Corallococcus caeni: one gene and its partner. Each later gene encodes a partner of the first gene's protein in a complex. Links are inferred from orthologs where the notes say so. Each region holds a gene or a part of one and is shown in the gene's direction. Other genes may lie near its edges. The genes, in order: rplI and rpmF.

The links.
Region 2: rplI (region 1) and rpmF share a complex: the UniProt entries of both Bacillus subtilis proteins name them as parts of the 50S ribosomal subunit. The link is inferred for Corallococcus caeni from one-to-one orthologs.

The regions. Positions count from the first base shown.
Region 1 is NZ_BTTW01000004.1:572,033-576,003, reverse strand. What follows is about bases 13-2,902. They hold rplI (50S ribosomal protein L9), read left to right. Parts: upstream 13-1,180; coding sequence 1,181-1,624; downstream 1,625-2,902. Other genes in these bases: AABA78_RS20505 (acyltransferase family protein), read left to right, coding at 1,832-2,902; rpsR (30S ribosomal protein S18), read left to right, coding at 743-1,150; rpsF (30S ribosomal protein S6), read left to right, coding at 213-692. In the rest of the region: more of AABA78_RS20505, read left to right, coding at 2,903-2,989; AABA78_RS20500 (sensor histidine kinase), read left to right, coding at 2,986-3,971. UniProt on the Bacillus subtilis protein: Binds to the 23S rRNA.
Region 2 is NZ_BTTW01000015.1:71,978-78,720, reverse strand. The notes cover bases 3,139-6,061. They hold rpmF (50S ribosomal protein L32), read left to right. Parts: upstream 3,139-4,467; coding sequence 4,468-4,656; downstream 4,657-6,061. Other genes in these bases: AABA78_RS38020 (beta-ketoacyl-ACP synthase III), read left to right, coding at 5,783-6,061; plsX (phosphate acyltransferase PlsX), read left to right, coding at 4,677-5,738; AABA78_RS38035 (YceD family protein), read left to right, coding at 3,810-4,409; AABA78_RS38040 (hypothetical protein), read right to left, coding at 3,139-3,624. Outside these bases: AABA78_RS38060 (metallophosphoesterase family protein), read right to left, coding at 1-62; AABA78_RS38055 (sensor histidine kinase), read right to left, coding at 76-1,437; AABA78_RS38050 (winged helix-turn-helix domain-containing protein), read right to left, coding at 1,445-2,125; AABA78_RS38045 (hypothetical protein), read right to left, coding at 2,267-2,755; more of AABA78_RS38040, read right to left, coding at 2,752-3,138; more of AABA78_RS38020, read left to right, coding at 6,062-6,743.

The DNA.
Region 1 (3,971 bases):
GTCCTCTTAGAAGCCCCTTCCCCCGGAGTGTGTCCCACGCGTGCTGGGGGATGTTCTTTCAAAGCTTCCCGTGTTCAGGCACGGGCCAAGGCGCGATGGTGACGGGCGCGCGAGAGGATTTCCCGTCCCCGGTGGTGGCCTTCGAGGGTCACCGGCCGTTTCCCCGCTCCCCGGATGGTCCGGGGGGCACTCGACCCCAAGGGGAGAGAAACATGGCAGAGACGCAGGCCGCCAAGCGGCTTCGTGAGTACGAGACCATCTTCCTGGTCAAGCCGGACCTCACCGACGACAACGTGGACAAGCTGAAGGAGCGCGTCCGCGGCATCGTTTCGCGCGAGGGCGGCAAGGTCCTCCGCTTCACGGTGTGGGGGAAGAAGAAGACGCTGTTCCCCGTGGCCAAGCAGCCGCGCGCCATCTACGTCCACACGAGCTTCCTGGGTGACGGCAAGCTGGTGGCGGAGATCGAGCGCAACCTGCGCAACCTCGACGAGGTCACCCGCTACATCTCCGTGAAGATCGCGGACGAGGTGGACCCCGAGTCGCGTCCGGTCCTCGAGGACCTGAAGCTGGCCGGCGACGTCGAGGAGACCCGTCCGGGCGCTCCCGCCGAGCGCGAGGGTGGCGGCTTCCGGAGCGAGGCGCCGGAGTTCGCGGCTGTCGATTCGGAAGAGGACTCCGCGGAGGAGGCGTAAGCCTCTTCTGACGGGTCATTCCCCCAACCTTCCAGGAAACGAGAACGTTCATGAGCAACGGCATGGATAGCAAGCAGGGCGCGGGCGCTTCCCGCGGCCCCGGTGGTGGCGGTGGCGGCTACGGCGGCGGTTCGCGCGGTGGCGACCGTGGCGGTGATCGCGGCGGTGACCGCGACCGTGGTGGTGATCGTGGCGACCGCGGCGGCATGGGCGGCGACGACGACAAGCGCGGTGGTCGTGGCTTCGGCCGCAAGAAGGTCTGCCGGTTCTGCGCGGAGAAGAACGCGTCGGTGGACTTCAAGGACCAGGCGACGCTGAAGTACTTCGTCACCGAGCGCGGCAAGATCATCCCCCGCCGCATCTCCGGCAACTGCGCGAAGCACCAGCGTGAGGTGGCGATCGCCATCAAGCGCGCCCGCGGCATCGCGCTCCTCCCCTACAACGCGGTGGTCGGCTAGCCGCCGGTCCGCAACACAGGAGACAGAAACATGAAGGTCATTCTGCGTGAGGACATCGACAACCTCGGCAAGTCCGGCGAGCTCGTCACGGTGAAGGACGGCTTCGGCCGCAACTTCCTTCTGCCGCGCAAGAAGGCGGTCCTGGCGAGCGAGCAGAACATGCGCCAGCTGGAGCACGAGAAGTCCGTGCAGACCGCTCGCAACGCCAAGCTGAAGGGCGCTGCCGACGAGCAGGCCAAGAAGCTGGGCAACGTCAAGGTCACCATCAAGCGCAAGGTCGGCGAGCAGGACAAGCTGTTCGGCTCCGTCACGGTGCTGGACATCGCCGAGGCGCTCGCGTCCCAGGGTCAGCAGGTGGATCGCCGCCAGCTGCACCTGGCCGAGCCCATCAAGTCGCTGGGCAGCTACGACGTGGAGCTGCGCCTGCACCGCGAGGTGACGGCGAAGATCAAGGTCGACGTGGTGGCCGAGTAGTCCACCGCTTCACCTGAAGCGCTCCATGGCTTCACGGGAAGGGCCGTCCGGGCAACCGGGCGGCCCTTTTCGCGTCTCGAGGGGCCCCCCAGGTCGCCGGGGGAGTCCGGCTCGCGCCGCTGCCGGTCCGTTCCACGGCATCCGCGTGGAGGCGGAGGCCCGGGCGTGGGTACTTCAGCGGCGGACACCGCCTGGAGGTCCCTGCCCATGAACGCCCCATCACGCCCCGCCGCCGCGCACCACCCCGACCTGGACTGGCTCCGGGTGCTGGCCATCGTGGTGCTGCACCTGTTCCACACAGGGATGATGTTCAACACCTGGGAGTGGCACATCAAGAGCCCCCAGGCGCTGCCCCAGCTGGAGCCCGTCATGGGCGTCCTGCACCTGGTGCGCATGCCGCTCTTGATGGTCATCTCCGGCGCGGGCACCGCGTTCGCGCTCCGGCGGCGCACGTTGGGGGCGTTCGCGAAGGACCGGACGAAGCGGCTGTTGCTGCCGCTGGTGTTCGGCATGTTCGTGGTGGTGCCGCCGCAGATCTACGTGGAGCGGCTGTTCCGGGGGCAGTTCCAGGGCGGCTACGCCGCGTTCTACCCGACGGTGTTCGACTTCGTGCCCTACCCCGCGGGCAGCTTCAGCTGGCACCATCTGTGGTTCGTGGCCTACCTGTTCCACTACTGCATCCTGGCCCTGCCCCTGTTCGCGGCGCTGCGAACGGAGCGCGGGGAGCGGTTCCTCGCGCGGGCGGACGCGTGGCTGTCGCGGGGGGTGAACGTGCTGTGGCTCGGGGTGCCGCTGGTGCTCGTCCGGGTGCTCCTGCGCGGCTTCCCGGAGACGCACGCGCTGTTCGATGATCCGCGCACCTTCCTCATGTACGGCCTGCTCTTCCTGTACGGCCACCTGCTGGGCCGCTGCCCGGGCGTGTGGGGCCGGCTGGTGACGCTGCGGCACGGGCTGCTGGCCCTGGCGGTGGCGGCGCTCGTGGTGGAGGTGGTGTGGCCGTGGCCGGTGATGCCGGTGGTGCCCGCCATCGTGGGGGGCTCCATCCTCATCTGGAGCGGGCTGCTGGTGGCGCTGGCCTACGCGCGGCGGCACATCCGCGTGTCCCCCGCGTGGCTGCCGCACGCGCAGGCGCTGTCGTATCCGTTCTACATCTTCCACCAGACGGTCATCGTGTGCGTGGGCTACCTGTGCCTGCGGCTGCCGGTGGGGCCCTGGGCCATGCTCCTGACGGTGCTGATCGTGTCCTTCGCCCTCACGCTGGCGCTGTGCGAGGCCGTGTCCCGCGTGGCGTGGCTGCGGCCGCTCTTCGGCATGAAGCCCCGCGCGGCACGGACGGTCGTCCTCGCTCAGGAGGCGGTGGGGTGAGGGACCGGGACGAGATGCCTGCCAGGCCGTGGCGCTGGCCCCAGCTGCGACTGCGCCCGGCGCTCAAGCTCCTGGCGTTCGGGTTGGCCCTGGGGCTGTGGCAGGGCAGCGCGGTGCGGCTGACGCAGCTCATGCAACGGGACCCGGGCCACTGGGCGCCGGCCTTCATCTGGGAGGTGACCAGCGCGCTGGTCGTCACGCTGCTCCTGCCCATCTTGATGACGGCGGTGCTCAACGCGCCGTCGCCTCGCGTGGGTTGGGCGCGCTTCCTGGGCATCCACGCCGCGGCGTTCCTCCTCTTCACGTCGCTGCACATCGCGGGGATGGCGGGGCTGCGGCACGCGGTCTACGCGCTGCTGGAGCTGGGGGACTACGACCTGGGGCCTCCCGTGTACGCGCTGCCGATGGAGGCCCAGAAGGACCTCATCACCTACGGCCTGGGCTGCGCGGTCATCGCGCTCGTGTACGAGTGGCGGGAGCGGCAGGCGCGAGCACTGCGGTCCGCGGAGCTGGAGGGTGAGCTGCGGGCCGCGCAGCTCCAGTCGCTCACGGGCCAGCTGCACCCGCATTTCCTCTTCAACGCGCTGCACACCATCGGGTCGGTGATGTACGAGGACCTGTCGCGCACGGACCGGCTGCTCAGCGACCTGGGCCAGCTGCTGCGCGCGAGCCTGGAGCGCACCGAGCCCACCTGGACGCTGGCCGAGGAGCGGGGACACACCGAGCGCTTCGTCGCGCTGCTCGCGGCGCGCTTCGGCGACCGGCTGGAGGTGCGCTGGGACGTGGCGCCGGGACTCGAGTCCCAGCGCGTGCCGTGCTTCGCGCTGCAGACGCTGGTGGAGAACGCGGTGAAGCACAACCAGGACCGGGTGGGGACACTGGAGGTGCGCATCCGCGCGCGCGCCGGAGCGGACCGCTGGGCGCTGGAGGTGGAGGACACCGGGCGCGGTTTCGGAGCGCCCTCCCCTGCTTCAGGGCCCGG
Region 2 (6,743 bases), on another replicon or contig:
TCCAGCACGGCCTCGCAGGCCGGAAGGTTTCCGTGAATGTCCGCGAGGATGGCGACCCGCATGGCCGCCCCCATCCTAGCCCGTCGCAGCCGTCGGGCCAGCCGCCGAGGGTAGAAAAATGACAAAGGTACTGCCCGCGTTCGGCTGGCTCTCCACCTTCACCTCGCCGTCCATCGCGCCCATCAGATGCTTCACGATGGAAAGGCCCAGTCCCGTCCCACCCATGTCCCGGCTGCGCCCCTTGTCCACCCGGTAGAATCGCTCGAAAATCCGGGAAAGATGCTTGGGCTCGATTCCCACGCCTGTGTCGCGCACGCGCACGACGCACCGGCCGCCCTCGTACGCTCCGTCCACGTCCACCCGGCCGCCCGCGGGCGTGTACTTCACCGCGTTGTCGAGCAGGTTGAGCAGCACCTGCTCGATGGCCCGCCCATCCCCCAGCGCCACCAGTCCTGGCGGCACGTGCAACCCGATTTGCTGGTTCTTGCCCTCGGCCTTGGGGCGCACGCCTTCGGCGGCGCGGGAGACGGCCAGGGCCAGGGGGACTTCCGTGCGCTGGAAGGTCATCTCGCGCGCCTCCAGGCGGGAGAGCTCCAGCAGGTCCTCCACCAGCTCGGAGAGGCGCTCGGACTGGCGGTGGATGATCTCCACCATCTTCGGGGCCACCTGGGTGTCCTGGAGCGCGCCGCCCTGGAGCGTCTCCGCGTAGCCTCGGATGGCGGTGATGGGCGTGCGCAGCTCGTGGGAGACGTTGGCCACGAAGTCCTTGCGCACCTTCTCCAGCCGGCGCAGCTCCGTGACGTCGTGGAAGACGGCGGCGCTGCCGGGCAGGTCGCGCCCCACGGGCGTCACGCGCACGGCCAGCGTGCGGGAGTACAGCCCCTCGAGCGTCAGCTCCAGCCGCGTGGAGGCCCCCTCATGACAGGCGCGGGCCACCGCGTCGTTGAGGGCTTCATTGCGGATGAGCGCGAGCGGCCGCTGTCCCACGATGGCGCCGTGCGCGGGCCGGAGCATCTCCGCGAGCGCGTCGTTGTGGCGCACCACGGTGCCCTCCGCGTCCGTCACCCAGAGCCCCTCCGCCATGCCGTCCAGCACGGCGGTGAGGATGCGCGCCTCCTGGTTGAGGGCGGCGGCGCGCATGGACAGCTGGTCGTCCAGCGTGTCGATGGCGTCCTCCAGCTGCGCCAGGTCGTCGGTGCGCTCCAGGCCCTTGGGCGGCGCCACGTCCACGCCCGCGGCCAGCGACTGCGTCTTCTGGGTCAGCGCGCGAAGCTGGCGCTCCATGGCCACGCGGCTCGTGCCCAGCGCCAGCGCGGAGCCCGCCAGCGTGACGAGCCCCGCGGCGAGCGCGCCCGCCGGGTGGCCGAAGAGCACGAGCAGCGTCGCGACCAGGAGGGGAGGAACGAGCAGCGCCAGGAGCGTGAAGCGCAGGGGCATGACGGCCTCACGGAGGGCTGAGCTTGTAGCCCACGCCGCGCACGGTCTCGATGATGTCGCCCGCGGGCCCCAGCTTCTCGCGCAGGCGCTTGATGTGCGTGTCCACGGTGCGCGTGTGGATTTCAGCCTGGATGCCCCAGACGTCGGACAGCAGCACCTCGCGCGTCTGCACGCGGTCGCTGCGCTCCAGGAGCGTGCGCAGCAGGCGGAACTCCAGCGCGGTGAGGATGATCTCCTCGCCCTTCACCCGCACCTGGTGGCGGGACGTGTCCAGGCTGATGTCGCCCGCGGCCAGCACCGCGGCGGGGCCCTCCTCCGCGTCCGCGCGGCGCAGCACGGCCTTCACGCGCAAGAGCAGCTCGCGCACGGAGAAGGGCTTCACCACGTAGTCGTCCGCGCCCAGCTCCAGGCCCTGGATGCGGTCGGCCTCCTGGCCCTTGGCGCTGACGATGACGACCGCGGCCTTCTTCAGCTCCGAGTCGCTCTTGAGCATGCGCAGGACCTCACCGCCCGCGACGTCCGGCAGCATCAGGTCCAGCAGCACCAGGTCCGGAGGGTGGGCCCGGGCCCGGGCAAGCCCGCCCGCGCCGGTGTTCGCCGTGTCCGTCTCGAAGCCCGCCGCGCGGAGGTTGTAGTCGACGAGTCCGGCCAGGTCCTGCTCGTCCTCGATGATGAGGATGCGCGCCATGAAGGGTGCTCCCGCGAAGGGATGGAATGCGTGGCGTCCCGTAACAGATTCGTTCCGCCGCGCTCGGGACAACCATGTGACATCCACGCGCCATGCCCGCCCGCCTCCCCAGCGGGGCGCCGGTAGTCTTCCGAGCGGGGCTCAGCGCGGAAACACCGGGTCGCAGGCCTGGGAGGTCAGCTCGATGGGGGCGGCCACCAGGGTCGCGTTGGTGCCGGAGTTCACCTCGCGCAGGTAGTTGCAGGAGCTGCCCAGGAAGCGCGTCGGCGTGTCGGCCGTCAGCGCTTCAATGACGAGCGCGTAGTCGCGCCCCACCGGCACGTCCACCGCCAGCCCCATGGCCGCGCCGCCGGGGGCGGAGGGGAAGCGCAGCGTGCGCCCCGTGTTGCCGTCCGCGTCCTTCAGCTCCAGCAGGTCGCCGGGGTCCACCTGCGTGGCCAGGCAGGTGCGCTGCAGCTCCGTGCAGTTGCGCTTCGCGCCGTCCTTCAGCACCACCACCTGGTAGGCGCCCACCTGGCTCGCGACGGCGCGGCTGAGCGTGACCTCCAGTCCCAGGGGCAGGGCCCCCGGAGCCGCGTCCGGCCCGCAGCCGCAGAGGAGGGAAAGCATCAACAGGGCTGCGTGTCTCATGGCGCGGCGTCCTCCAGGCGGATGGTGATGGGCACGCGGCCGCGCTCCTCCGAGGAAGACAGGGCCACCACCCCTGCCGTGCCGCCAATGGCCACCGCGCCCACGGCCACCCAGAGCCAGGGGCTCTTGTACCAGGGGCGGCTGGCGCCTTCCGTCAGGGCCGTAGTGGGCGCGCTTCGCGACGCCACCTGGAAGAGGAGGGGATGGAACGGATCCCCGCGTCCGGCGAGCCGCCGCTCGGCCGCGTCCACGACCTCGAAGTAGTACTCCACTTCATAGGGCGTGCTCTCCACGGGCAGCTCGTACGCGGGCAGCACGGCGGTGTAGTGCTCCGGCCGGGCGCGGTCGCGCACGAAGTCCACCGACGAGAAGCCCTGCGCCCCCGCGCGCCGGTAGAACAGCCGCGCCCGCGCGCCCAGCGCCATGTCCCGGAGGGTGGCGTCCACTTCCACGCGCTCGCCCGGCGCGGGGTCCGGGATGGGGTCCACCTGCAGGGTGACGGGGTGGACGCGGCGGTGGCGCAGGTCCTCCTTCAGCTTCGCGAAGAGGTCGCGGACCTTGGGCGGCGCGGAGCGGGGCAGCTCGAAGTCCGGCCGGGCCTGGAGCAGCTTCTCGTACGCGCCGCGCGCCAGGGCCTCGTCGCCCAGGTAGAGGGCGGTGAGCCCCTGCAGGCGGTAGAGCTCCACCAGCTCGTCGTCCGTGACGTCGGGCGCGTCCAGCCCGCCCCGCACCACGTCCAGGGCCTCCTGGAAGCGGCCGGCCTCCAGCAGGTCCTTCGCCGCGTCGATGGCGGGGCTCGTCGGGCCAAGCTGGAAGAGGAGGGTGGACGGGGGAAGGGGCGCACGGGCCTGCGCCGGCAGGGCGAGCATCAGCCCGAGCCCCCAGACACAGAGTGCGCCCCGCGAACGTCGAGCGGGGAAGCGCATCAGATGGAAAGCTACCAGAGCGGTGTTGAGGGGATCCACGCGGCGCGGCTCGGTAGTCCAACCCGGCGTGTTGACTGACGGGGGGAGTCCCTCTATGTTGCGCGCCCTTTTGCCGGGAAGCCTTGTAGATGGTCGTAAAGATTGAACAAATCAAAGACGCGGGGCTGAAGCTCGACGAGCCCATCGCTCCCGGGGTCCTCAAGGAGGCCCTGGAAGGTCAGGGGTCCGGCGAGGGCACTGGCTTCCAGGCGACCGCTCCGTCGACGCTCCAGGCCACCCTGCGCAAGGTCAGTGGCGGCGTGCTGCTGACGGGCGGCTTCACGGTCCACGTGGGCGCGCCCTGCAAGCGCTGCCTCGCGGACGTGAAGCTGGACCTTCCCGTGTCCTTCACCATCAACCTGGTGCCGGAGTCCCTGGCCCGGGGCGATGACTTCAAGGACGACGACGAGAAGGCCATGGAGAAGAAGGAACGCACCCAGGGTGAATCCGGGGGCACCTTCGCGCTGGGCGAGGCGGACGAGCAGGTTTTCGATGGGAAGACGATCGATCTGGATCCGATCATCCGGGAACAGGTATTGCTCGCGCTCCCGATGAACGCGGTCTGTCGGGAAGACTGCCAGGGGCTCTGCTCGCAGTGCGGCCAGAACCTCAATGAGAAGAAGTGCGGCTGCGAGACGAAGGTCGTGGACCCTCGCCTGTCGCCGCTGAAGAACATCAAGTTGAACTGACGGTCCCTATGCCCCTCGCAGGTCGCGAGGGGGGACGGGTCCGATGCCGAGGTGAGCCGTGGGAGTTCCCAAGAAGCGGACGTCGAAGATGCGCCGGGACCGTCGTCGGGCCGGCAACAACAACCTGCGGACCCCCGTCCAGGTCATCAAGTGCTCCAAGTGCAAGGAGCCCGTGATGCCGCACCGCGCCTGCGCGGCCTGTGGCAACTACGGTGGCCGTGAGGTCATCGCGACCGCCGCGGAGTAGTTGAAAGCGGAAGGCTGCTGGTGCGGCTCGTCCTCGACGCGATGGGTGGCGACCACGCCCCCGACGCCGTCGTGGAAGGGGGCGTGCTGTTCGCGCGAGCGTATCCCGGGCACGAACTTGTGCTGGTCGGGGACGCCACGCGTGTACGTCCCGTCCTGGATCGCGCCGGCGCGCCCGCCAACGTGCATCTCCACCACGCGTCCGAAGTGGTGGAGATGGACGACCCCGCCACCGCTGCGTTCCGACGCAAGCGGGACTCCTCGCTCCGGGTGGGCTTCGAGCTCGTCCGGAAAGGGGAGGCGTGTGCCCTCGTGTCGGCGGGCAACTCCGGCGCGGTGATGGCCGGTGGCATGTTGACGCTCGGCCGGATCCCCGGCGTGGAGCGTCCGGCCATCGCGGCCCTGTTCCCGGCCCTCAAGGGCGAAGGCCGCTGCCTGCTGCTGGACGCGGGCGCCAACGTGGACTGCCGCCCCTCGCACCTGGCCCAGTTCGCCGTGCTCGGCGAGGCGTACTCGCGCACGCGCCTGGGCGTGAAGCGCCCCCGCGTGGCGGTGCTCTCCAACGGCGAGGAGGAATCCAAGGGCACGCAGCTCACGCGCGACGCCAGCGCCCTCCTGCGCCGCTCGGACCTGGAGTTCGTGGGCTACGTGGAGGGCAAGGACCTGTTCTCCGGCGACGTGGAGGTCGTCGTGACGGACGGCTTCACCGGCAACATCGTCCTGAAGACTTCCGAAGGCGTGGGCATGGGCATCACCGGCCTCCTGCGCTCCGCCATCGAGAAGCGCGGCGGCCTGCCGGAGAAGCTGGGCGCGCTGCTGCTCAAGCCCACCCTGGCGGGGCTGCGCCGCGTCATGGACTACGCCGAATATGGCGGCGCGCCGCTCCTGGGCCTCCAGGGAGTGGGCATCGTCGCGCACGGCCGCTCCTCCCCCCGCGCCATCCACAACGCGCTCGTCACCACGCTGCAGCATGTGCGCGCGGGCGTGCAGGAAGAGCTGACGCGCTGCATTGCCAACGCCGCCGCCTGGCTTCCTCCCCACCAGCGGGGGAGGAAGGCGGACGGGGACGAAGGGGCCGATTAGAGCGCGCGGGCCGGGCGTTGGACTCCGACGACTTCGGAGGCCTCTTGGCACGCACGCACATCATCGGAACCGGCTCCTATGCCCCCGCGCAGGTCCTGACCAACCAGGACCTGGAGCGCCTGGTCGACACGAGCGACGCGTGGATCCGCGAGCGCACCGGCATCCAGGAGCGCAGGCAGGCCGCCCCGGATGAGGCGACGAGCGACCTGGCGGTGCAGGCCTCGCGCAACGCGCTGGAGATGGCGGGCGTGGCCCCCGGCGACCTGGACCTCATCGTCGTGGGCACCGTCACCGCGGACATGCCCATGCCGTCCTGCGCCGCGCTGGTGCAGGCGAAGCTGGGGGCGAAGCGCGCCTTCGCCTTCGACGTGTCCGCCGCGTGCGCCGGAGGCCTGTACGCGCTGAGCGTGGCGGATCAATTCGTGCGCTCCGGCCAGGTGAAGCGCGCGCTCGTCGTGGGCGCGGACGTGCTCACCCGCGCGGTGGACTGGACGGACCGCAACACCTGCGTCCTCTTCGGGGACGGCGCGGGCGCCCTGGTGCTGGGCGCGGAGCCGGACGCGGAGGGCGACGCCATGGCGCCGCGCGGCATCCTCTCCACCCACCTGCGCACCGACGGCGAGCTCGCGAACCTGCTCTGCATCCCCGCAGGCGGCTCCCGCACCCCCGTCACCGCGGACAACGTGGATGCAAATCTTCACAAGCTCAAGATGAACGGGAAGGAAGTCTTCCGCTTCGCGGTGCGCGCGCTGGTGGAATCCACCCAGGCCTCGTTGGGTGTCCACGGGATGACCACGACGCAGGTGGACCACGTCATCGCCCATCAGGCGAACCTGCGAATCCTGGAAGCCGTGATGGAGCGGCTGGAGATTCCCAAGGAAAAATGCTGGCTCAACCTGCACAAGTACGGCAACACGTCGTCCGCCTCGCTGCCCATGTCGCTGGACGAGGCGCAGCGCGCCGGTCGCCTCAAGCGCGGGGACGTCATCGCGATGATGGCCATTG